DNA from 3 places in the Cupriavidus sp. GW822-FHT03E04 genome. Region 1 is predicted to be linked to each of the others. Evidence: predicted binding sites of a transcription regulator. Region 1 holds the regulator's gene; each other region holds the start of a gene.
The links. The regulator FNR, encoded in region 1, switches genes on or off when oxygen is low (the NO sensors DNR and NnrR bind a similar motif). The targets are predictions, from matches to a motif close to TTGATNNNNATCAA.
Positions count from the first base shown of each region.

Region 2: a site for FNR is predicted at 2,863-2,876, ahead of AC1RQC_RS15080 (OmpW/AlkL family protein). Genes of this name have one in related genera too.
Region 3: a site for FNR is predicted at 3,728-3,741, ahead of AC1RQC_RS19390 (fatty acid desaturase). Genes of this name have one in related genera too.

Region 1 is NZ_JBXANI010000013.1:246,038-253,214, reverse strand. It holds gene rluB (23S rRNA pseudouridine(2605) synthase RluB) at 1-1,748, opposite strand, end outside; gene scpB (SMC-Scp complex subunit ScpB) at 1,754-2,830, opposite strand; gene AC1RQC_RS20805 (hypothetical protein) at 2,957-3,397, shown strand; gene AC1RQC_RS20800 (sulfite exporter TauE/SafE family protein) at 3,421-4,185, opposite strand; gene fnr (fumarate/nitrate reduction transcriptional regulator Fnr) at 4,484-5,209, shown strand; gene AC1RQC_RS20790 (hypothetical protein) at 5,296-5,541, opposite strand; gene AC1RQC_RS20785 (membrane protein) at 5,544-5,762, opposite strand; gene ccoG (cytochrome c oxidase accessory protein CcoG) at 5,830-7,177, opposite strand, start outside.
Region 2 is NZ_JBXANI010000009.1:239,682-246,858, reverse strand. It holds gene AC1RQC_RS15090 (hypothetical protein) at 1-57, opposite strand, end outside; gene leuA (2-isopropylmalate synthase) at 860-2,557, shown strand; gene AC1RQC_RS15080 (OmpW/AlkL family protein) at 2,940-3,584, shown strand; gene AC1RQC_RS15075 (HD-GYP domain-containing protein) at 3,637-4,332, opposite strand; gene AC1RQC_RS15070 (AMP nucleosidase) at 4,632-6,128, opposite strand; gene AC1RQC_RS15065 (GNAT family N-acetyltransferase) at 6,303-6,692, shown strand; gene AC1RQC_RS15060 (EamA family transporter) at 6,747-7,177, shown strand, end outside.
Region 3 is NZ_JBXANI010000012.1:237,205-244,381, reverse strand. It holds gene xdhB (xanthine dehydrogenase molybdopterin binding subunit) at 1-81, shown strand, start outside; gene xdhC (xanthine dehydrogenase accessory protein XdhC) at 212-1,246, shown strand; gene AC1RQC_RS19400 (adenosine deaminase) at 1,243-2,289, shown strand; gene guaD (guanine deaminase) at 2,353-3,684, shown strand; gene AC1RQC_RS19390 (fatty acid desaturase) at 3,854-4,954, shown strand; gene AC1RQC_RS19385 (hypothetical protein) at 5,184-5,615, shown strand; gene AC1RQC_RS19380 (NADPH-dependent F420 reductase) at 5,682-6,473, opposite strand; gene AC1RQC_RS19375 (TonB-dependent receptor) at 6,705-7,177, shown strand, end outside.

The DNA of each region.
Region 1 (7,177 bases):
GAACCCGCCGCGCCACCACCCAGCTTGGTGGTATGGGACGTCAGCAGGGTCGGGCCACCGATGTAGCCCATCGACGTTTGCATCGGATCCGGCTGGCCGCGGCCAGCACCGCTGCCGCGCGGGCCGTTGCCGCGGTTGACGCGCGGCAGGCCGTCCATGCCGGTCGGCATCGGCATGCCGGCAATGGCTGCCTCGGTGCGCTGCTGCCGGCCACCCACCTTGCTGCCGCCGCGGGGACCGCTATCCCCCTTGGACGGCGCCTTCAGGCCGATGGATGCCATCAGCGCGCGCACGTCGTCCGCCGCGAGTTCCTGCCAGCGGCCGCGCTTCAGGCCGCGCGGCAGCAGGAACTGGCCGTAACGGGTACGGATCAGGCGCGACACGGTCAGGCCGACGGCCTCGAACATGCGGCGGACTTCGCGGTTGCGGCCTTCGGTCAGCGCCACGTGGTACCAGTGGTTGATGCCTTCGCCACCACCGTCCGCGATGCGCAGAAAATTAGCCTCGCCATCGTCGAGCTTGATGCCATGCAGCAGGCGCTGGCGATCGGCCTCGGCCAGCTCACCCAGCGTGCGCACCGCATATTCGCGCTCCACGCCGTAGCGCGGATGCATGAACTTGTTGGCGATATCGCCCGAGGAGGTAAAGATCAGCAAGCCCTCGGTGTTGAAGTCGAGGCGGCCCACGGCCACCCACTTCCCTGCCTTGATGCGCGGCAGGCTGTCGAACACGGTCGGACGGCCTTCCGGATCCGACTGGCTGACGATTTCGCCGGACGGCTTGTGATACAGCAGCACGCGCGGAGGCTTGGACGACACACGGCGATGAATCAGCTTGCCGTTGACCCGGACCTGGTCGGCCGGCAGGATGCGCTGGCCGATGTGGGCAGGCAGGCCATTGACCGAAACCCGGCCCTGCAGGATCAGCTCTTCCATTTCCCGGCGCGAGCCCAGTCCACCCTCGGCGAGCACTTTGTGCAGCTTGGGCGCATCATCGTCTGCAGACAGCTCGCGCACCGGCTTGACCCGGGCCTGCGGACCGCTCGACTCTTCCTGGTCGTACTGACCGGAAATGACAAAGCGGAAGAGGTCCTCACCGCTCGCGGCGGCGGGCGCCTTCTCAGGCACACCCGCGGCTGGGCGCTGCGCGCCGCCTTTGCCCTTGTTACCCTTGCCTTGCTGGCGCGGGCCACCTTGCTGCCCTTCGGCGCCACCACGGCGAGCCGCGCCTTGCGGCTGCTGGCCTTGCTGCGGCTTGCGCTTGCGGGCGCCATTCCCGTTCGGGTTGGCGCGCGCGCCGTCACGCTGGCGCTCGCCCGTGGCTTCTCCGCCAGCTTCGCTTGCGCCTTCGGCATTGTCACCGCTGAAGTTCCGGCGGCCTCGCGGCGCCGGGCGTTCGCCCTGCTGCTCGCCGGCCTGCACAGCCTCGCCTTCCGCGAGCTTGCGTTTGCCACGCGTACGTCCCTTCCTTGCGCCGTCGCCACGCACGTCTTGCGCGGCGTCCGCATCGGGGCCGCCCGCAGGGATTGCCGCCCCGCCGTCCGCGGCACGGTCGCCGTCGCGGTCCTGCGCGGCCTGGCGGCGCGTGGCCACCAGATTGCGCAAGCCACGGCGCAGGCCCTTGCGGCGCGGCGCGCCATCGGTGCCGGCGCCGCCTTCGGCGCCATTGCCGGCATCGCCGGCCGGCGTATCCGCCTGGCGGACGTCTTGATCAGAATCGGACAAGGTATTCACATTCGGATGTTGCATGGTGTTCAGTTGGACACGCGCTGGTCGTGCTCGTCGTGCTCGCTGGGGTGCGCCGGATTCGTCGTGGACGCCCCCGGGACTTCGGACGCCTGCTCGCCGGAGGCCACTTGTACGTGGTAACCGTTGGCGGGCGTGTCCGTTTGCTCATTTGTTTCACCGTCTTCGACGGCTTGCTCCGCGGCTATGTCGCCAGACAGCGCGCCGGCGGGCTCGGCGGACACCGGCTCGCTCCCTGGCTCACTGCCTGGCCCGGGCGTCGCCGGCACTTCCGCCTCGGCCTCGGGCGCGGGTGTGAACCCGGCTTCCGCTTGCGCCAAGGCCTCCTTCCTTTCAAACGCATCCACCAAATCGGCGATGCCATCCATGGCGCCGGCCGCAAGACCGTCGTGGGCAACCACGCCGGAAGAGGTCGGTTCACCCTCTCCGGCATCCGCCGCAACCAGCGCGGCAGCGCCGGCCTGATCAGCGCCAGGTTCCGCGAATGCCTCTTCGTCGCTATCCGCCGGCACCTTGCCCAGCGCCTCGAAGTCAATCGGCTCCTGATTCAGCAGCGCGACCTGCGCCTGGGCCTGGATGTCCTCCAGCGGCGGCAATTCATCGAGCGTGCGCAGGCCAAGGTCATCAAGGAAGTTCTTGGTGGTGGCATAAAGCGCAGGCCGCCCGGGCACGTCACGGTGGCCGATCACCTCGATCCAGCTGCGGTCCTCGAGCTTCTTCACGACTTCGGTGCTGACCGCGACACCACGGATTTCCTCGATATCGCCCCGCGTGACCGGTTGCCGGTAGGCAATGATCGCCAGCGTCTCCATCACGGCGCGGGAGTACTTGGGCGGCTTTTCAGGATTCAGCCGATCCAGGTATTCACGCATGACAGGGCGGCTCTGGAAACGCCAGCCACTGGCCAGTGCCACGAGTTCCACGCCGCGTTGCTCCCAGTCGCGGCGCAGCTCTTCGAGCAGCACACGAATGGTGTCGGCACCGACGTCGTCGGCAAACAGCCGGCGCAAGTCATTGACGCGCAAGGGTTCCTGCGCGCAGATCAGCGCGGTCTCGAGGACGATCTTCGCCTCTTGGGTATTCATGTTGATTGCGTGCAGCCTGTCTTTGCACCTGCGCCCCGGTTGATCCCGGGCGCACTGGAGATTGCGGGTTCAGCGGTAGGGATTGCCACCGCCATCTGGCCGCGCAGCCAACCGCATGCTTGATGCATGCCAGCCGTGCGCCTTCTTTTATTGCATCGGGTGCCGGACCTGACCGGCAGGAGATCGCCCGGCCACCGGCATTATCTGCCAGTCGACGGAGCCCTTGCGTCGCGCCTTCCCCCTGATGTGGCGGACCTGTCCGGCGCGGCGTTTATCATCGAACGCGCCGGGTGCAAGAAAATACGGATATCGGGCCTGCTGGCCTATTTCACCCCGCCCTGCCGTAGCTGGTCTTTTGAACCGAATCTTTTGAACCGGACGGCGGATGGGGAACGGTCCCTGGCGCTGATGCCTGCCTGGGTGTTCCTGGCATGCATCCCTGAGCAGCGGATGCTACCTGACGATGCCACGATGAAATACGTGCGCGATATCGCTGTTCTTGCGATTGTATGGCATTCCCTGGCAAACCTGCAACCGATTCGCACAGCTACCTCAGCGAAGAAGTGACAGATACACCACGAAGCAGCGCTTCAGAAGACCAGGCAGAATCCATGCGCGGCAAGCGTCTCAGGCAAAAGCAGCGCGCGCGCCACCCCGGCCAAGCCAAAGGCCACCACCGCAAGCCCAGCGCCAGCCCGCAACGCCGGGCGCCGCGAAAGCTGCCTGAGATAGCCGGACAGGCCCGAGATCACCAGCAGGTTCGGCAGGGTGCCCAGGCCAAACACGGCCATCACCAGCGCGCCCGACGGGGCATTGCCGGCCAGCAACGCCATGGCAAGAGCACCGTACACCATGCCGCACGGGACCAGCCCCCAGGCTAGCCCCATGCCGTAGCGGCGCAGCAACCGGCCCTGCCCATACGCCCGGGCCACAGCCGGCAAGCGCGCCCCGACGGCACCAAGGCCGCGCAGCAAGCCACCCGCGCCCCGGGCGGCGAGCCGCTCCAGCCAACCCGTACCCATGGTGCGCCCGCGCAACATCCACAAGCCCGACAGCACCAGCATTACACTGCCGACCCCGAACAGCCAGCGCTGCAGCGGCAGGTACTGCGTCTTCCAGACGCCGGCGCCAAGGGCGCCCAGCAAGCCTCCCAGCACCGCATACATGCTCAGCCGCCCGGCATGCATGACAAGCAGTTCCAGCAACCAATGGCCGGGACGCCGGAGCACCGTGGCAGGCACGCGCGCAACGCCGCCCTGCTCCGCCGCCAGCGCGATCCCGCCGCACATGGCGGCGCAGTGCACGCCGCCCAGCAAAGCCAAGGTAAATACGCTGATAAGCACGCCTATGGTCAACTTCTCCTCCCAATCACACAATCGCAACGTCTGGCGCGGTAAAATGCGGCGAACGCGCCCCCGCAGCTCCAAGAGGCGCTATCAACATGAGGCCTTGCGCCCGCGCACACCAGCGCGCTCGCACAACATGACGACGGGCACGGCAAGCCGCGCTGCACAGATAGCGCACTGCCGCAAGACCCGCGCGCCAGGCCGATGTGGATAGCGCTTCCAACCGACGACTCTCAACGTCAAGCTCTCAACTCAATGCGCCCGCCACATCGCGCTTGACTGACTGCGCTAAACCGACAGGCCCCAATTGCTCACCACCATTCCCATTACCGAGATGTCGCCCCGCTGCTCCACTTGCTCGCTCGGCCAGCTCTGCCTGCCCGTCGGCATGTCGCAGCAGGACCTCGAAAAGATGGATACGCTGGTCCAGGACCGGGTGCGCGTACGCAAGGGCGAAACCCTGTACCGCCTCGGCGATCCTCTCACCGCCGTCTACGCGATCCGCTTCGGCACGCTCAAGACCCACCTGACAATGGAAGACGGCCGCTCGCAGATCACGGGCTTCCACCTTCCCGGCGAAGTCGTCGGCCTCGACGGCCTTGGCGAGATGCAGCATGCGTCGGACGCCACCGCGCTGGAAGATACCGAAGTCTGCGTGGTACGCTTTGGCGATCTCCAGACGCTGTCCAACGTCCTGCCGTCGCTGCAGCATCAGTTCATGCGCCTGATGAGCAAGGAGATCTCGCAGGACCAGGTCATGTTGATCACGCTCGGATCGATGCGCGCCGAGGAGCGGCTTGCCGCTTTCCTGATCAACCTGTCCGAGCGCTTGTCCGCGCGCGGCTATTCGGCCTCCGAGTTCGTGCTGCGCATGAGCCGCGAGGAAATCGGCAGCTACCTGGGGCTCAAGCTCGAAACCGTCAGCCGCCTGTTCTCGCGCTTTGCGGAAGCCGGCCTGATCCAGATCCGCCAGCGCCACGTCAAGCTGGTCGACATGGTGGGGATCAAGCAGATCGTCAACAAGTCCTGCTGACCTGCACGTCGCGCGCCGCCCTCGCCCGCGGCGGCTCGCCGCGATGCCGCGCCTGCTGGCCTGAACCGGCAAGGCGCGCATCGCAATCACTCCAGCTCGTCCGTGTCCGCCAGCCGCGTGGGCATGGTGTACAGCGTCAAGCCGCTCGACAGCGCGCACAGCACCCACGCGATCAGGAAACCCACGGTGTAGACCGCCTCCCGCGATGCCTCGACCGGCTGGCCGAAGAAGCGCAGGTCGCCGGGATCGACCATGGAGAATACCAGCGCGGTCGTCAGCCCGGCGACCAGGAAAGCGGGCCACAGCACCCACATCAGCCAGCGTAGCCTCATGATCACCTCGCTTGCGCCGCGACCGGCGCTGCCTGGCGTGCCGCGCTGCCCGCCTTCTCAACCACCAGTCCGTGGCGCGCCACCCCTTCCTCAATGGGCGGATCCGGATGGGTCATGGCCAGCCAGATCGTGACCCCGCAGGCCACCATGGCCACGAACGGCCCACTCATCAGCAGCCACGGCCATGGCTCCTTCCACCAGGGATTACTTTGCTGCGTCATCTGGCCTCCTCTAGATCTAGATCGCGTATGTTGCGTACGGATTGGTGCAACCAGCGTCTCTGCCGCCTCATAGATTGCGCGGCACGATAAAGCTGGTGCTCTGTCGAATCTCCGCGCCATGGCTCCCCGCGCCCTCGTCGGGCACCGCGGTCACTGTGACCTCGATCTTGTGCGTGCCCTGCGCCGCGGACTCGATAGGCACGCGCACCCGGATGGGAATCAGGCGATTGGACGTGGGCTCCAGGTTGCCGGCAGCGTGATCATATTCCACGGCCAGGCCCTTGAGCTCATCGCTGCCCGCGCTGACGGCGACGCGCATTGGCGCCTCGGTCGTGTTGATCAGCTGCAGCCGGTACACGTTCTCGATCCAGCGCCCTTCCACTTCCCGCCCCAGCGCGCCGCGGTCGCGGATGATATCGACCTTGAGCGGCGTGCGCATGGCCAGCGAGGCCATGAAGCCGGCTACCAGCGCCAGCCAGATCACCGAGTAGATCACCGTGCGCGGCCGCACCAGGCGCTTGCGCGCCACGGTCTCGGAGAGCGCGCTGCGCATGGCGTTCTCGGACGTATAGCGGATCAGCCCGCGCGGGTAAGCCATCTTGTCCATGACCTGGTTGCAGGCGTCGATACAGGCGCCGCAGCCAATGCAGTCGTATTGCAGGCCATCGCGGATATCGATGCCAGTAGGACAGACCTGCACGCAGATGCTGCAATTCACGCACGAGCCCAGCCCGGCGGCCTTGTGGTCCGCCTTGCGCGAGCGGCTGCCGCGCGGCTCGCCGCGGCCCACGTCATAGGTGACCACATAGGTGTCGCGATCCACCATCACGCTCTGGAAGCGCGCATACGGGCACATGTACTTGCAGACCTGCTCGCGCATGAAGCCGGCGTTGCCCCAGGTGGCAAACGAGTAAAACAGCATCCAGAACGTCTGCCACGGACCCAGCGAGAGGCTCAGCACCTGCGCGCCGAGCGTGCGAATGGGCGAGAAATAGCCGACGAAGGTAAAGCCCGTCCATAGCGCGATCACGATCCAGAGCGTGTGCTTGGTGGCCTTCAGGCGCAGCTTGCGCACGCTCCAAGGATCGCCGTCCAGGCGGATGCGGGCAAAGCGGTCGCCTTCCACATGCCGCTCGATCCACATGAAGATCTCGGTGTACACCGTCTGCGGACAAGCGTAGCCGCAAAACAGCCGCCCCGCGATCGCCGTGAAGAGAAACAGCGACACCGCGGAGATCACCAGCAGCACGGCAAGGTAGATCACGTCCTGGGGCCACAGCACCAGGCCAAAGATATAGAACTTGCGCGCGCCGAGATCGAACAACATGGCCTGGCGGCCATTCCACTGCAGCCAGGGCATGCCATAGAAGAACAGCTGGGTCAGGACCACCATCCAGACCCGCCAGCTCGAGAAC
Region 2 (7,177 bases), on a different contig from region 1:
CAGCAATGCCATGGCGGCGCAGGCCAGCCACGCTGGCCACATCTTGGTGTTGCTCATGATGTCTCCCCGTATGGCGTTAAATCCCGGGCCCCCTGCCGACAAAAGCGGAAGCAGGGCGCCGCTGGCCAGACTCGTTTGGTTGGCGCGACCGGACAGGTAAATGGCGGAATTGGACAGTCACGCGCTTTCTAGGCTAGTCACGATGTGCAAGCTGCTGTACCAGCCAAACGGCTGAGAGTTCGGCGCTTATGTACGCTGACGCACGCCTGGGCTCAGTCACAAGTCCGTGCCGATGGCCAGGCGGAGGTGGCTGGCCAACTGGTTATCCGCAGGGGACCCGCGCACTCGTCCTTGACGCCCGTTCGCGTTCTCGACTATTCTTGCCGGATGCCGACCGCTGAAAAGCGGGCTCGGCATGCATGACAAGTACAAGTGATCGACGCACCTTGGTAATTGGCGTAAGCCGCGTCATCCGCGTCATCCGCACCGCTTCCCACACACCACGCAATGCACCAAGCCACCTGCTTCCACCGCCGCGCCGCCGATGCCTCCCGCATCGCTGCAGCCGTGCGCGTGCCGGCAGCAGGTCGCGCGCTGGGTACCGCCATTGCTCTAGTTGCACCGGCCCTGTCGGCGCCGCGTCTTTCCTCCTCGCTACTGCTAGACCTACTGATCGGTTGCCGGGCCTAGTGCCTAGTGGCAGTTCGGCAGCCTCGCGCCACCCTTTTTCCGCATCGGCTTTCTGACGCCTTCGCTATTGAGCGTTTCAACGCCCCGGCGATCTTGCGTCCTGCTTTTTGCCTTTTACTTTTTGCTTTTTGTCTCTTGCATCTTCCCGCGAGGAAGGAGAACCGTCATGATGTTGCGCAACCCCGCCACCAAATACCGCCCTGCCACTACCGTAGATATCGCCGACCGAACCTGGCCCGCCAAGCGCATCACGCGCGCGCCGGTCTGGATGAGCACGGACCTGCGCGATGGCAACCAAGCCCTGATCGAGCCGATGAACCCGCAGCGCAAGCTCCGCTTCTTCGAGCAACTGGTCAAGATCGGGTTGAAGCAGATCGAAGTGGCGTTCCCCTCGGCCTCGCAGACCGATTTCGATTTCGTACGGATGCTGATCGAGGAAGACCGCATCCCGGACGACGTGACCATCGTGGTGCTGACCCAGGCGCGCGAAGACCTGATACAACGCACCATCGAATCCGTGCGCGGCGCCGCGCGCGCCGTGGTGCACCTCTACAACCCGATCGCCCCCGCGTTTCGCCGCATCGTGTTTGGTGCGAGCCGCGAGGAGGTCAAGGAGATCGCGCTGGCGGGCACCCGCCTGATCAAGGCGCTGACCGACGGCATGCCCGAGACGGCATGGACCTACGAATACTCGCCCGAGACCTTCAGCATGACCGAGCTGGATTTCTCGCTCGAGGTTTGCGATGCGGTATCCGCGATCTGGCAGCCTAGCGCCACGCGCCCGCTCATTCTCAACCTGCCGACCACGGTGGAATGCAGCACACCCAATATCTTCGCCGACCAGGTCGAATGGATGCACCGGCATCTTGCACGGCGCGCAGACATCGTACTGTCGGTGCACCCGCACAATGACCGTGGCACCGCAGTGGCAGCCGCCGAGCTTGCCGTGATGGCGGGCGCCGATCGCGTGGAAGGCTGCTTGTTTGGCAATGGCGAGCGCACCGGCAATGTCGACCTGGTGACGCTGGCGTTGAATCTCTACACGCAGGGCGTGGACCCCGAGCTCGATTTTTCCGACATCGATGAAGTGCGCCAATGCGTGGAGGATTGCAACCAGCTCCCCGTGCATCCGCGCCACCCGTATGTGGGCGACCTCGTCTTCACGGCCTTCTCCGGCTCGCACCAGGATGCGATTCGCAAGGGCTTCGCGCAGCAGAAGACGGATGCGATCTGGGAGGTGCCATACCTGCCGATCGACCCGGCCGACCTTGGTCGCAGCTACGATGCGGTGATCCGCGTAAACAGCCAGTCCGGCAAGGGCGGCATGGCCTACCTGCTGGAACAGGTGCACGGCATCTATATGCCGCGCCGCCTGCAGATCGAGTTCAGCCGCGCGGTGCAGTCGATGACAGACGAGAGCGGGCTCGAAGCCAGCGCCGATGACTTGTATGGCTTGTTCAAGCGCGAATATCTCGAACATGAGGCGCCGCTGCGTTATATGGGCCATCAGATGGTGTCCGGCAACGACGGCCAGGTGGAGATCGAAGTGGCGTTGCTGCGCGATGGCGAAGCGCTGCGCGCGCGCGGCCGGGGCAACGGCCCGATCGATGCATTCGTCAGCGGCCTCAAAGGCGCGCTGGACATGCCGGTGCGCGTGATGGATTACCACGAGCACGCGCTGTCGTCCGGCGCCAATGCTGCCGCGGCCTGTTATGTGGAAGTGCGGGTAGGAGACTCCGCCACGGGCTTTGGCGCTGGCATCGACGCCAGTATCGTCACGGCATCGCTCAAGGCCGTGGTGTCGGGCGTAAACCGCCACCTGCTTGCGGCCAGCCAAGTGCGGCGCGAGCAAGCCCTGGCCGATTGATGCCGCCCGCGCCCGGGCTCAAGGCCTCGGCGCAGAAAAACCGGTGTGCCCCGCCCCCACGGGGCACACCCGGAAAGACGCCCTTGCGGGACGCCCACGACATGCTCGTTGCTTGACTGTGTGCACAGCGTAAGGCGGGTGCAAACTTGCCGCCACGAATATTTGCGCATGTCCTTAGAAGCCCGGCCCGGGATTGGAAATGCGAAAGCGCGCTGCGCGGCTCGTGCGCAAGCAGCCCAGCGCGGGCCGGGACTGTAGCAACGCGGCGACGCATGCGCATGCGCGCGCCACCGATGCCCATCTTCTTGCTTTCGGTCAAGGCTCGACCGGAAACGCTGCGCCAAACTGTGCGTGAAGTTTCCTAAAACACGAGCCAACCATCATGAAGAAGCACCTGCATATCCGTCTGTGCACCACTGCCATTGCCACCCTTGCCGTGCTCGGCGCCGTTGCCGCAACGCCTGCCGCTGCCGCCGATGAAGCGCAGGGCAACTGGATGGTGCGCTTGCGCGGCACCTATCTCGACATGGCCGGCAAGTCCGACCCGATCGGCGGCGTTGGCGCCTCGGACCGCATCACGGTCAACAACAAGTGGATTCCGGAACTCGATGTCACCTACTTCTTCACGCCGCACATCGCCGCCGAGCTGGTGCTGACCGTGCCGCAGAAGCAGAACGTCTACCTGGATGGCAACAAGATCGGCTCCTTCACCCATCTGCCGCCGACGCTGCTGGTGCAGTATCACTTCATTCCCAACGGCACCTTCCGCCCGTATATCGGCGCTGGCCTGAACTTCACGCGCATCTGGGGTGCCGACATTGCCAACAATTCGCTGTCGCTCGACAGCTGGAGCGTGGCGCCGGCCCTGCAGATCGGCATGGACTACAAGCTCACCAAGAACTGGTTCCTCAATGCCGACGTCAAGAAGGTGTGGCTGTCGAGCGATGTGAAGGCGGCCGGTGTGAAGGTCTCGAACGTGAGCCTGGATCCGTGGCTGTTCAGCATGGGTGTGGGCTACCGCTTCTGACGAATCGCGGTACGTCGCTCCACGGCACAACGAACGCGCGGCGGATCCCGCGTCAGGTTCTGGCTTGGCGCGGGATCTGCCGCAATGCGTTGCGACTCAAGCCATAGAAGCGCGCGACCACGGCCATCTCCGAGCCAGCATCCAGCAGCGCTTGCGCTGATTTCCGGCTCCGCAGTATCTGCGGGATGCTGGCGAGGAAAACGCTCGCCACGTCCGGGTCGAAATGCGTGCCGGAACCTGCCGAGACAATCGACAGCGCATCGTCGTCGCTCATGCCGGGACGATAGCAACGCGACTCCGTCATGGCATCGAACGCATCGGCGAGCGCCACGATACGCGCGGCCAGCGGGATCTCCTTGCCGGCCAGGCCGCGTGGATAGCCCGTGCCGTCGAAACGCTCGTGGTGATGGTGCGCGACCTGCGATGCCAGACGCATCAGCACGTCCGCACTGCCCGCGAGGATGTTCGCGCCGATCTCTGCATGCCGCTCGATCACCTGCCGCTCTTCGGGGAGCAGCTTGCCAGGCTTGAGCAGTACGGCATCGGGGATGGCAAGCTTGCCCACGTCGTGCGCCGGCGTAACGAGCCGTATGCGCTCGCAGTGCGCCGCATCCAGCCCCAGCAGATCGGCAAGGCAGGCGGCGATCGTCGCGGTGCGAACGAGATGGCCCGATGCATGCGGGTAACGCAAGCAGCCAGCGAGCGTCAGGCTGGCCAGCGTCATAACCGCATGGGGATTCGTAGTCATGGTGCTGAAGCTGGGCGAAGCGCGAGATTCTATGCCTGTCGAGGCATATCGCCAATAGCTGATGGCGAACCGCCTTCGTGGCCACGCACTTCGCCTGCCTCAATCCATGCTGAGACTGGCCTATGCGGTGTTTCCGGAACGGCACAATATGTCAGCCAAGGTCAGGGTGTTCCTTGACTTCCTGGTGGCGCATTTCGAGGGGAAGCCGGCCAAGGCGCGTGGCGGCCCGACCGCGTGGTGAGTGAGGGATGCAAGGCACCGGCGTCCCCGCTCGCACGGGAACGCCGGCAGGAGCCAGCCTACCGAAACGCCGGCTCGTCGAAACTACGCAGCTTTCGCGAGTGCAGTTGCTCGGCACCGCCCTCGCGCAAGATGCGAATCGCCTCCAGCCCGATCGACATATGCTGGCTCACCCGCTGCCGATAAAACGCATTGGCCATGCCGCGCAGCTTGAGTTCGCCATGCAGCGGCTTGTCGGACACGCATAGCAAGGTGCCATACGGCACCCGCAGGCGGAAGCCGTTGGCCGCGACCGTGGCGCTTTCCATGTCGATGGCAATCGCGCGCGACTGGTTGAAGCGGGCGTACAACGCCTTGGACTTGAGCTCCCAGTTGCGGTCGTCCGTGGAGACAACGGTGCCGGTGCGCATGCGGGTCTTCATCTCGTTGCCGGACAAGCCCGTCACACGCACCACGGCCTCTTGCAGCGCGACCTGGATCTCGGCGATAGGCGGCACCGGCACCCAGGGCGGCAGGTCGTGATCGAGCACGTGGTCATCGCGCACATACGCGTGCGCCAGGACGTAGTCGCCGAGTTGCTGCGAGCGGCGCAGGCCGCCGCAGTGGCCAACCATCAGCCAGCAGTGCGGGCGCAGCACGGCAAGGTGGTCGGTCATGGTCTTGGCGTTGGACGGGCCCACGCCGATATTGACCAGCGTGACACCGAGATTGTCCTCGCGCACCAGGTGATAGGCGGGCATCTGCGGCAGCGCGCGCGGGCGCAGCGCGTCGTCGGGCTCGGCCTCGCCGCGCTCTTGCATCACATCGCCGGGTTCGACGAAGCGCACGTAGCCGTCCGCGCCTTGCGCGTCTTCGGCGGCCATCAGCGAGCGGCCGAGCGCAATGAATTCGTCGACGTAGCGCTGATAGTTGGTAAACAGCACAAAGCGCTGGAAATGCTGGGGCGCGGTGCCGGTGTAGTGATAGAGCCGCTGCAGCGCCAGGTCCACGCGCTCGCCGGGAAACATCGAGAGCGGCCAGGCTTCGCCGGGCACCGGCTCATAGGTGCCGTTGGCAATGGCGTCGTCGATGCGGCTCAGTTCGGGCAGCACGAACGAGGCTTCGAGCTCGCGCGCCTGCGTGTAGCTGATGTCCGTGGTGGAGGCTTCGATGACGAACGGCAACGGGATCGGGCGGCGGCTGACGCCGACCACCACGGGCACGCGGTGGTAGCGTATCAGGCGCTCGATCTGGTCGCGGTAGTAATCGGCCAGCAGTTCGGGGCGGGTGACCGTGGTGCCGTAGACCCCGGGGTAGGCAACCGTGCCCCAGGATGGCCGGCTGTCGGTGACCATGGTTTCGAGATTGACCGAGATGCCAAGGTAGGGATAGCAGGCATGTGCCGCGGACGGCAGCGGCTGGCCCTGGGCGAAGGCATCGAAGCGCGCGCGGATCGCGCCGACCGAGGCATCGTAGATTTCACGGATGCGAGCCAGCGCCGCGTCGGCGTCGGAGAACTCGGCCAGCTGATCGGCCGGATGGGCGGAAGAGAAGATCGAGGCATTCATGGGAAACATGATACCCCGCTACAGAGCGGAAGCAACATGGCCTGCCGCAAATTGACGGGCCTTCGCGCGCTCGCTACACTGCCTGCAGTCTTTTTTTGCGGCCCCGCGCCGCACTCGCCTCGTGACGCCCCCCATTAGAAGGGCAGCGCCGAGTTGCCGTATCTGCTTGCATTGGGAGCCCCGATGGAAATCCGCAATCTGCTGCCAGAAGAGATCGAGGCGGCCAGACAACTCCTTGCGGCCAACGGATGGGCGCACCGCGTTGCCAACACGGAACGCTTCGCCCGGCTGATCGCCAACTCGCAACGGGTGGTGGTGGCGGTCGATAACGGAGAGATCGTGGGTTTCGCGCGGGCGCTGTGCGACGATATCTCCAACGGTTACCTGTCGATGGTCGCGGTGACGCCGAGCCATCGCCGCCGCGGCATCGGCCGCGCGCTGGTGCGCCACATCGTCGGCAACGATCCCGATATCACGTGGGTGCTGCGCGCCGGGCGCTCGTCCGAGGCGGCCTTCTTCGGGCAGCTCGGCTTTGTGCCCTCGCTGGTGGCCATGGAGCGCCGGCGCACCTGAGCCGGGCCCGGCGGGCTGGCCTGCCGCTCAATCCTTCATCGCGCACAACAACACATGGCCTCTTCCACCGGTTGGTTTCATTGGGCGTTGCTGTCGGCCGTATTTGCCGCGCTGACGGCGATCTTCGCCAAGATCGGGCTGGAAGGCATCAACTCGGACCTTGCCACGCTGGTGCGCACGGCGGTGATCATCGTGGTGCTGAGTTTTTTCGTGGTGCTCACGGGCAAGTGGAGCAACCCGCTCGCGCTGTCGCCGCGGACCTGGATCTTCCTCGTGCTCTCCGGACTTGCCACGGGCGCCTCATGGGTGTGTTACTTCCGGGCGCTGAAGATTGGCGATGCCTCGAAGGTGGCGCCGGTGGACAAGCTGAGCCTGCTGCTGGTGGCGGTGTTCGCCGTGATCTTTCTCGGCGAACGCCCCAACCTGCGCGAGTGGGCCGGCATCGCGCTCGTCGGCGCCGGCGTGCTGGTACTAGGGTTCAAGCG
Region 3 (7,177 bases), on a different contig from region 1:
CCGCCGCTGGTGGCGCCCGCGACCAGCGAGGCAATCCTGGATGCGGTGGACGCGGTGTGGGCGGTGCGGGTGGTGCAGTAGGAGACAGCGGCTTGCGGATGCGCCAGCCGGCTCCCACAGGCCATCTTCGCTGAAGACCGAAATGAAGTAACGAAGTAACAAGCTGAAGTAACAAGCTTCACCCAGAGCATCAACCTAAAAAGGCATCACCATGCAGGACGCGCCCCTCAAACCCTTCCGCTTCGCCGACGCCACCCGCTGGGTGCGCGCGGGCGTGCCGGTGGCGATGGTCACCATCGCCGAGGTGAAAGGCTCCGCCCCGCGCGAGGCGGGCGTGCGCATGCTGGTGACCGCCAACGAACTGGTCGGCACCATCGGCGGCGGCCATCTCGAGTGGCGCGGCATGGAGATCGCCCGCACCATGCTGGCCGAGCGCGACGCGATGCGGCAGATCGTGCGCATCCCGCTGGGCCCGGCGCTGGGACAATGCTGCGGCGGCGTGGTGCTGCTCGCCTTCGAGGTGTTGGGCGAAGCCGACCTGCCGTGGCTGGACGCGGTGCAGGCCGCGTTCGGCACCGGACGCGCGCTGATGCGCACGGTGCCGCGCACCGGCGCGGTGCAACACGCCGCAGCGCCGGCGCTGCTGCCCTCGGTGGCCTTGCAGGCGGACGGCGGCTGGACCGACACCCTGGTGCCGGACGCGCTGCACGTGGTGCTGTTCGGCGCCGGCCACGTGGGCCATGCGCTGGTCAAGGTGCTGGCCAACCTGCCGTGCCAGGTGCACTGGGTGGATGAGCGCGACACCTTGTTCCCCGCCGACCTGCCCGACAACGTCACCCCGGAAGCCAGCGACATCCCCGAAGCCGTGGTCGACCATGCGCCGGCCGGCAGCTACTTCCTGGTGATGACGCACAGCCACGCGCTGGACCAGACGCTGTGCGAGCGCATCCTGCGGCGCGACGACTTCGCCTACTTCGGCCTGATCGGTTCCAAGACCAAGCGCGCGCGCTTCGAGCACCGCATGGCGGAGCACGGGATTGACCCTTCCCGCTTTGCGGAAATGACGTGCCCGATGGGCGTCTGCGGCATCACGGACAAGGCTCCGGCTATGATTGCGGTTGCCATCGTCGCCCAGTTGCTGCAGGTTCGCGACCAGCGCCTCGCCCATCTGGGCGCGCTCGTCGCCAGCCGCGGCGGCAAAGCGACGAGCTCGACGCAAACCAAGACCGCAAAAGGAACCCCATGACGCTCGATGCCGCGCTCGCAGACCGTATCCGCCAGACGCCCAAGGCGGAACTGCACGTCCACATTGAAGGCACGCTCGAGCCTGAGCTGATCTTCCGGCTGGCCCAGCACAACAAGGTCAAGTTGCCGTACGCCAGCGTGGAAGCCCTGCGCGAGGCCTACGCCTTCACCGACCTGCAATCCTTCCTCGACATCTATTACGCCGGCGCCAGCGTGCTGCTGACCGAGGACGATTTCTTCGACATGACGATGGCCTACGTGCAGCGTGCCGTCGCCGACAACGTGCGCCACGCCGAGATCTTCTTCGACCCGCAGACCCATACCGAGCGCGGCGTGCCGATCCATGTGGTGATCGACGGCATTTCCGACGCGCTCGCCCAGGCCCGCACGCAGTACGACTTCTCCAGCAGCCTGATCCTTTGCTTCCTGCGCCACCTCTCCGAGGAAGACGCTTTCGCCACGCTGGAAGCCGCGCTGCCTTACCGCGACCGCTTCGTCGGCATCGGGCTGGATTCCTCCGAGCAGGGCAACCCGCCGGAGAAGTTCGCCCGCGTGTTTGCCCGCGCCCGCGAGCTCGGCCTGCACCTGGTGGCGCATGCCGGCGAGGAAGGCCCGGCGCAATACGTGACCGACGCGCTCGACATCCTCAAGGTGGAGCGCATCGATCACGGCGTGCGCGCCATCGACGACCCGGCACTGGTCGAGCGGCTGGCCCGCGAGCGCGTGGCGCTCACGGTATGCCCGCTGTCCAACCAGAAGCTCAAGGTCTACCCCGACCTGCGCGACCACTCCCTGCACCGCCTGCTGGAAGCCGGCGTGCTGGTCACGCTGCACTCGGACGACCCCGCCTATTTCGGCGGCTATATGAACGCGAACTGGGAAGCCACTTTCGAAGCCTTGCCGCTGACCGCGGCCGATGGCCACAAGCTGGCGCGCAACAGTTTCGAGGCGTCGTTCCTGCCCGCCTCGCAAAAGACTGCCTTCCTCGCCGAAGTCGACCACTTCTGGCAATCCCCCTTGCCCGCCGCGGCCTCCACGGCCTGAAGCGCGGCTCACACCAAGATGCCGGCGCGCCATGCGCGCGCCGGCGCATGACGAGACATCGATATGACGACCACGCCCCCCACCCAGTCCATCACCCGCGCCATCCGTGGCCGCGTGCTGCACTTCCTGCGCGACCCCCAGTTTCATGACGACGCGTATCAGTATTGGGAAGACGGGGTGCTGATCGTCACCGCCGGGCATGTCGCCGCGGTTGGCAACCATGCCGACCTGGCCGACCAGATCCCGGCTGGCGCCGAAGTGATCGACCGCCGCGGCAAGCTGATCGTGCCGGGCTTTATCGACACGCACGTGCACTACCCGCAGACCGACATCATCGCCTCGCCCTCGCCCGGCCTGCTGCACTGGCTGGAGACCTATACCTTCCCCGAGGAGCGCCGCTTTGCCGAGCCGGAATATGCGGCGGCCGTGGCCGGCTTCTTCGCCGACGAGTTGCTGCGCAATGGCACCACCAGCGCCGTGGCCTGGAGCACCGTGCATACGGCCTCGGCCGATGCGCTGTTTGCCGAAGCCGACCGCCGCAACCTGCGCCTGGTCACCGGCAAGGTGATGATGGACCGCAACTGCCCCGAATTCCTGCGCGACACCGCCGAGTCCGGCGCGCGCGATTCGGCCGACCTGATCTCGCGCTGGCACGGCAAGAACCGCCTGTCGTACGCCATTACGCCGCGCTTCGCGCCCACCTCCAGCGAAGCGCAGCTGCAAGCCTGCGGCGAGTTGGCCAAGGCCTACCCGGACGCCTTCATCCAGACCCACGTGGCGGAAAACCGCGACGAAGTGAAATGGGTGGCCGAGCTGTTCCCGCAAGCCCGCAGCTATCTGGACATCTACGATCACTACGGCCTGCTGCGCCCGGGCGCGCTGTACGGCCACGCCATCTACCTCGACCAGGACGACCGCAAGCGGCTAGCCGACAGCGGCGCGGCGGTGGCGCACTGCCCCACCTCCAACCTGTTCCTGGGCAGCGGCTTCTATGACTTCCACCAGTCGGATGCGCACCGCCTCAATGTGACGCTCGCCACCGACGTGGGCGGCGGCACCTCGTTTTCGATGCTGCGCACCATGAACGCCGCGCACAAGGTGGCGCGCATGGGCGGCTACCACCTGAGCGCGCTGCGCATGTTCTACCTGGCCACCCGCGCCGCCGCCGATGCGCTGGGCTGGGGCGAGCGCGTGGGCAGCTTCACCCCGGGCTGCGAGGCCGACTTCATCGTGCTCGATCCGCAGGCCACGCCGCTGATCGCGCGCCGCAGCGAGCGCTCGGAAACGCTGGAAGAGCAGTTGTTCGCCTTCGCCATGCTGGGTGACGACCGCGTCATCGGCGAGGTGTATGTGATGGGCGAGCCGGCGAGCGCGCCGGCCTCCGCCGCGCACTAATCATCACTTTTAACAAGGTGGCACCGGGTCCGGCCTCGCGGGCTTGACCCGGATCAACACCCCTGTCATGCAATACTTCTAAGCTGTCACATCATCGGCCGCCCTGTGGCCGTGCACCGCCAGTCTCGGGCCCAGCCCGACCCCGCGTTCGACAACTGAAGGTTTTTGCATGATTGCCACGCAGCAAGCTTCCTTTCCGGAGCCGATTTCCCCTGACGTCCCCCTGCCCTCGCGCAAGATCATCCGCGGCTGGCTGATCCCGCTTGGCGCGCGCAGCACGCCGCGCGCGCTGGCGCTGTTCGCGCTGGACACCGCGCTGTTCCTGGCCGCGCTGGCCGGGGTGGTGCTGTTCTCCCACTGGCTCGCCAAGCTGGCCGCCAGCGTGGCAACGGGGCTGATCATCGCCCGCCTGTTCATCATCGGCCACGATGCCTGCCACCAGAGCCTGACGCCCCGGCGTGGCCTGAACAAATGGCTGGGCCGGCTGACCTTCCTGCCGTCGCTCACGCCTTACAGCCTGTGGGAAGTGGGCCATAACGTGGTTCACCACGGTTACTCCAACCTCAAGGGCTTCGACTTCGTCTGGCAGCCTTACTCGCTCGAGGAATTCCAGGCCCTGCCGCGCTGGCGCCGTGCGCTGGAGCGGGTCTACCGCACCGGCTTTGGCGCGGGCCTGTACTACCTGGTCGAGATCTGGTGGTTCAAGATGTTCTTCCCCAGCCGCCGCCAGATGCCCACGCGCCGCGCCGTCTTCATGTGGGACTGCACGCTGGTGGCGCTCTTCGGCGTGGCCTGGATCGGTGCGCTGGCGTGGCTGGCCATCGCCACCGGGCAGTCGGTGGCGCTGCTGGTCGGGCTGGGCTTCGGGCTGCCGTTCCTGGTCTGGAATTTCACCGTGGGCTTCGTGCTCTACGTGCACCACACCCACACCAGCGTGGCCTGGTACGACACCAAGGCCATGTGGGCGCGTGCCCAGCCCTTCGTCTCCACCACCGTGCACCTGCGCTTTCGCTATGGCATCGGCGCGGCGCTGCACCACATCATGGAGCACACCGCGCACCACGTGGACATGAGCGTGCCGCTGTACCGCCTCAAGCGCGCCCAGGCGCTGCTGGAGCATGCGCTGCCGGGCCGCATCATCATCCAGAACTTCACCTGGCGCTGGTATTTCCATACCGCGCGCCGCTGCAAGCTGTACGACTTCAAGGCACTCTGCTGGACGGACTTCCGCGGCCGGCAGACCAGCGCCAACGCGCCAGTGCCGGCATAACCCACCACCACCCCCACCACCTGCCGCAGCCGCCCTGGCTGCGGTTTGTCTTTTGGGACGCGTAATACTCAATTACAAAGTCTTTCCGCGCGCTTGTCCCGCACAGCGGCGCTTGCCTCGTTAAGCAAGGTATCGGTCCCAAGGTCATTGCGCATCCCGACCCTGGGCCGCCCCTTGGACAACGCCCGAGCGCAAATCAGCGCCGACAGGACAAACAGGACAGAGACAAATGGCAATCAGCAAACCCCATGCGCCGGCACGCCGCCGCCTGCTCCGCGCCGCCCTGCCGGCGCTCGCCTCGCTGGCGGTGCTCGGCAGCCTTGCCGGCTGCGTGACCGAGCGCGTGGTAGTACGCCAGCCGGCGCCTGCGCCACCCCACCAGATGGTCCGCAACATGCCGCCGCCGGTGCACGAAGACCGCGGCCCCGCGCCTGCCTACGGCTGGAACTGGGTGCCGGGCCACTGGAAGTGGGAAGGCAACGACTGGTTCTGGGTGCACGGCCGCTGGGTCCAGCAGGCGGTGCCGGTGATGCCGCCCGTGATCGTGGAACAGATCACGGTTGCCCCGCCCGCGCAGCATGCCTACTGGGTGCCCGGGCATTGGGTCTGGCGCTTCGAGGGCGGCGGCTGGGTCTGGATGAAGGGCGCCTGGCACGGCTAAGCCCCGCACGGGCCCGCCGCCCATGGCGGCATGGCTCAGACCTGAGGCCCGGTGGCGCCGGCATGATTACTTAGGCGTCGCCACCATCTTCCCGCCCTGCTCCGCCATGCGCGCGCGCATGGCGTCGGCCGAGCCGATCTGATGGAACAGCGGCCCGCCCGGGGCGAAGCTGTCGGCCGTGGCAAGCCGGCCGACCACCACCGGCTCGAAGCCTGCATCGCGCACCAGTTGCTCCCCGATGCGCAGGGCCTTGGGATCGTCGGCGGCGATCGGCACCGCGATCAGGCCCTCAGCCCGGTGGTTCTGATTGGCGAAGTTGGTGGCGCCCATGAAATTGAAGGCGCGCACGATACGCGCGCCGTGCAGGTACTTTGCGGTGGTGATGCCGATGCCCTTGCGCATCGCCTCTTCGGCGATGGCACCATCGCGCGCACGCACGGCGTTGGTCGCATCCACCACCACTTTGCCGGCAAAGGCCTTGCCATACTCCGCCGATATCTCAGGCAACGCCTTGTAAGGGACGGCGAGAAAAATCACATTGGAAAACGCCAGCGCCTCGGCCACCGTGCCCGCGCGGGCAAGCGGGCCAAGTTTTTCGACCAGCGGCTTGAGTTCATCCGGGTGGCGCGAGGAGAACAGGACGGGATGGCCTGCCTTCACCCACAGGCCGCCTACCGTGCTGCCGATGCGGCCCGAGCCAATCACGCCGATGGGCACGAGGGCGCTGTCCCGGCTAGCCTGCGCGCGCAAGCGCGAGGGCGAGATCCCCAGCCACATCGCCAGCAACGCCAGGCTCACGCTGCCGGTGAGCAGGCGGCGCTGCCGGCTGATGGTTTCGATGCGCTCTGGAAACGGCATGGCGGACTCCTCGATCCGATGACCATCAAACATCGTGGTGCTGCAACACAGCAAGCGGGTGCGGTGCACTTGGCACGCCTTCAAACTCTAGGCGAAAAATGCAGCGCGCGCCGCCGCCCCGTTGCCGCCGCGTGATCGATTTGGCGCTTGCCACCCTGTGCACTACAGTAAGTAGCACTTGCATCACCCGCGATCCCCCGCCCTTGCGTCCTTGTCCCCACGGAGACGGTAATGGCCCCCGCCCTCCCCCGTCCGCGCCGCTCAAGGCTCGCGCCGGCCGCGCAGCGTAGGGCAGCCGCATGCGCACAGGTGGCGCGGGCGGCGCGGGTGGCCCTGGCGGCGCTGGCTGCGGGCGCGCCGGCGGGCGTGGCCGCCCAGACGCCGCAGCCAGCGCCTGGCGACGAGGTCCACAACCTGCGCGAGGTCACCGTGGTCGCGCCCGCGCCGCTGCCGTCGTTCTCCATCCCGCGCGAGGCGTTTCCCGGCAATGTGCAAACCGCGACGGACGCCGACATGGAGCGCGCCAAGTCTGGCAACCTGTCCTCGTTCCTCGGCGAGACCATGGACAGCGTGGTGATCAACGACGTGCAGGGCAACCCGTTCCAGAAGGACATTCTCTATCGCGGCTACCGCCTGTCCTCCACCCTGGGCGCGGCGCAGGGCATCGCGCTCTACCTGGACGGCGTGCGCCAGAATGGCGCGCT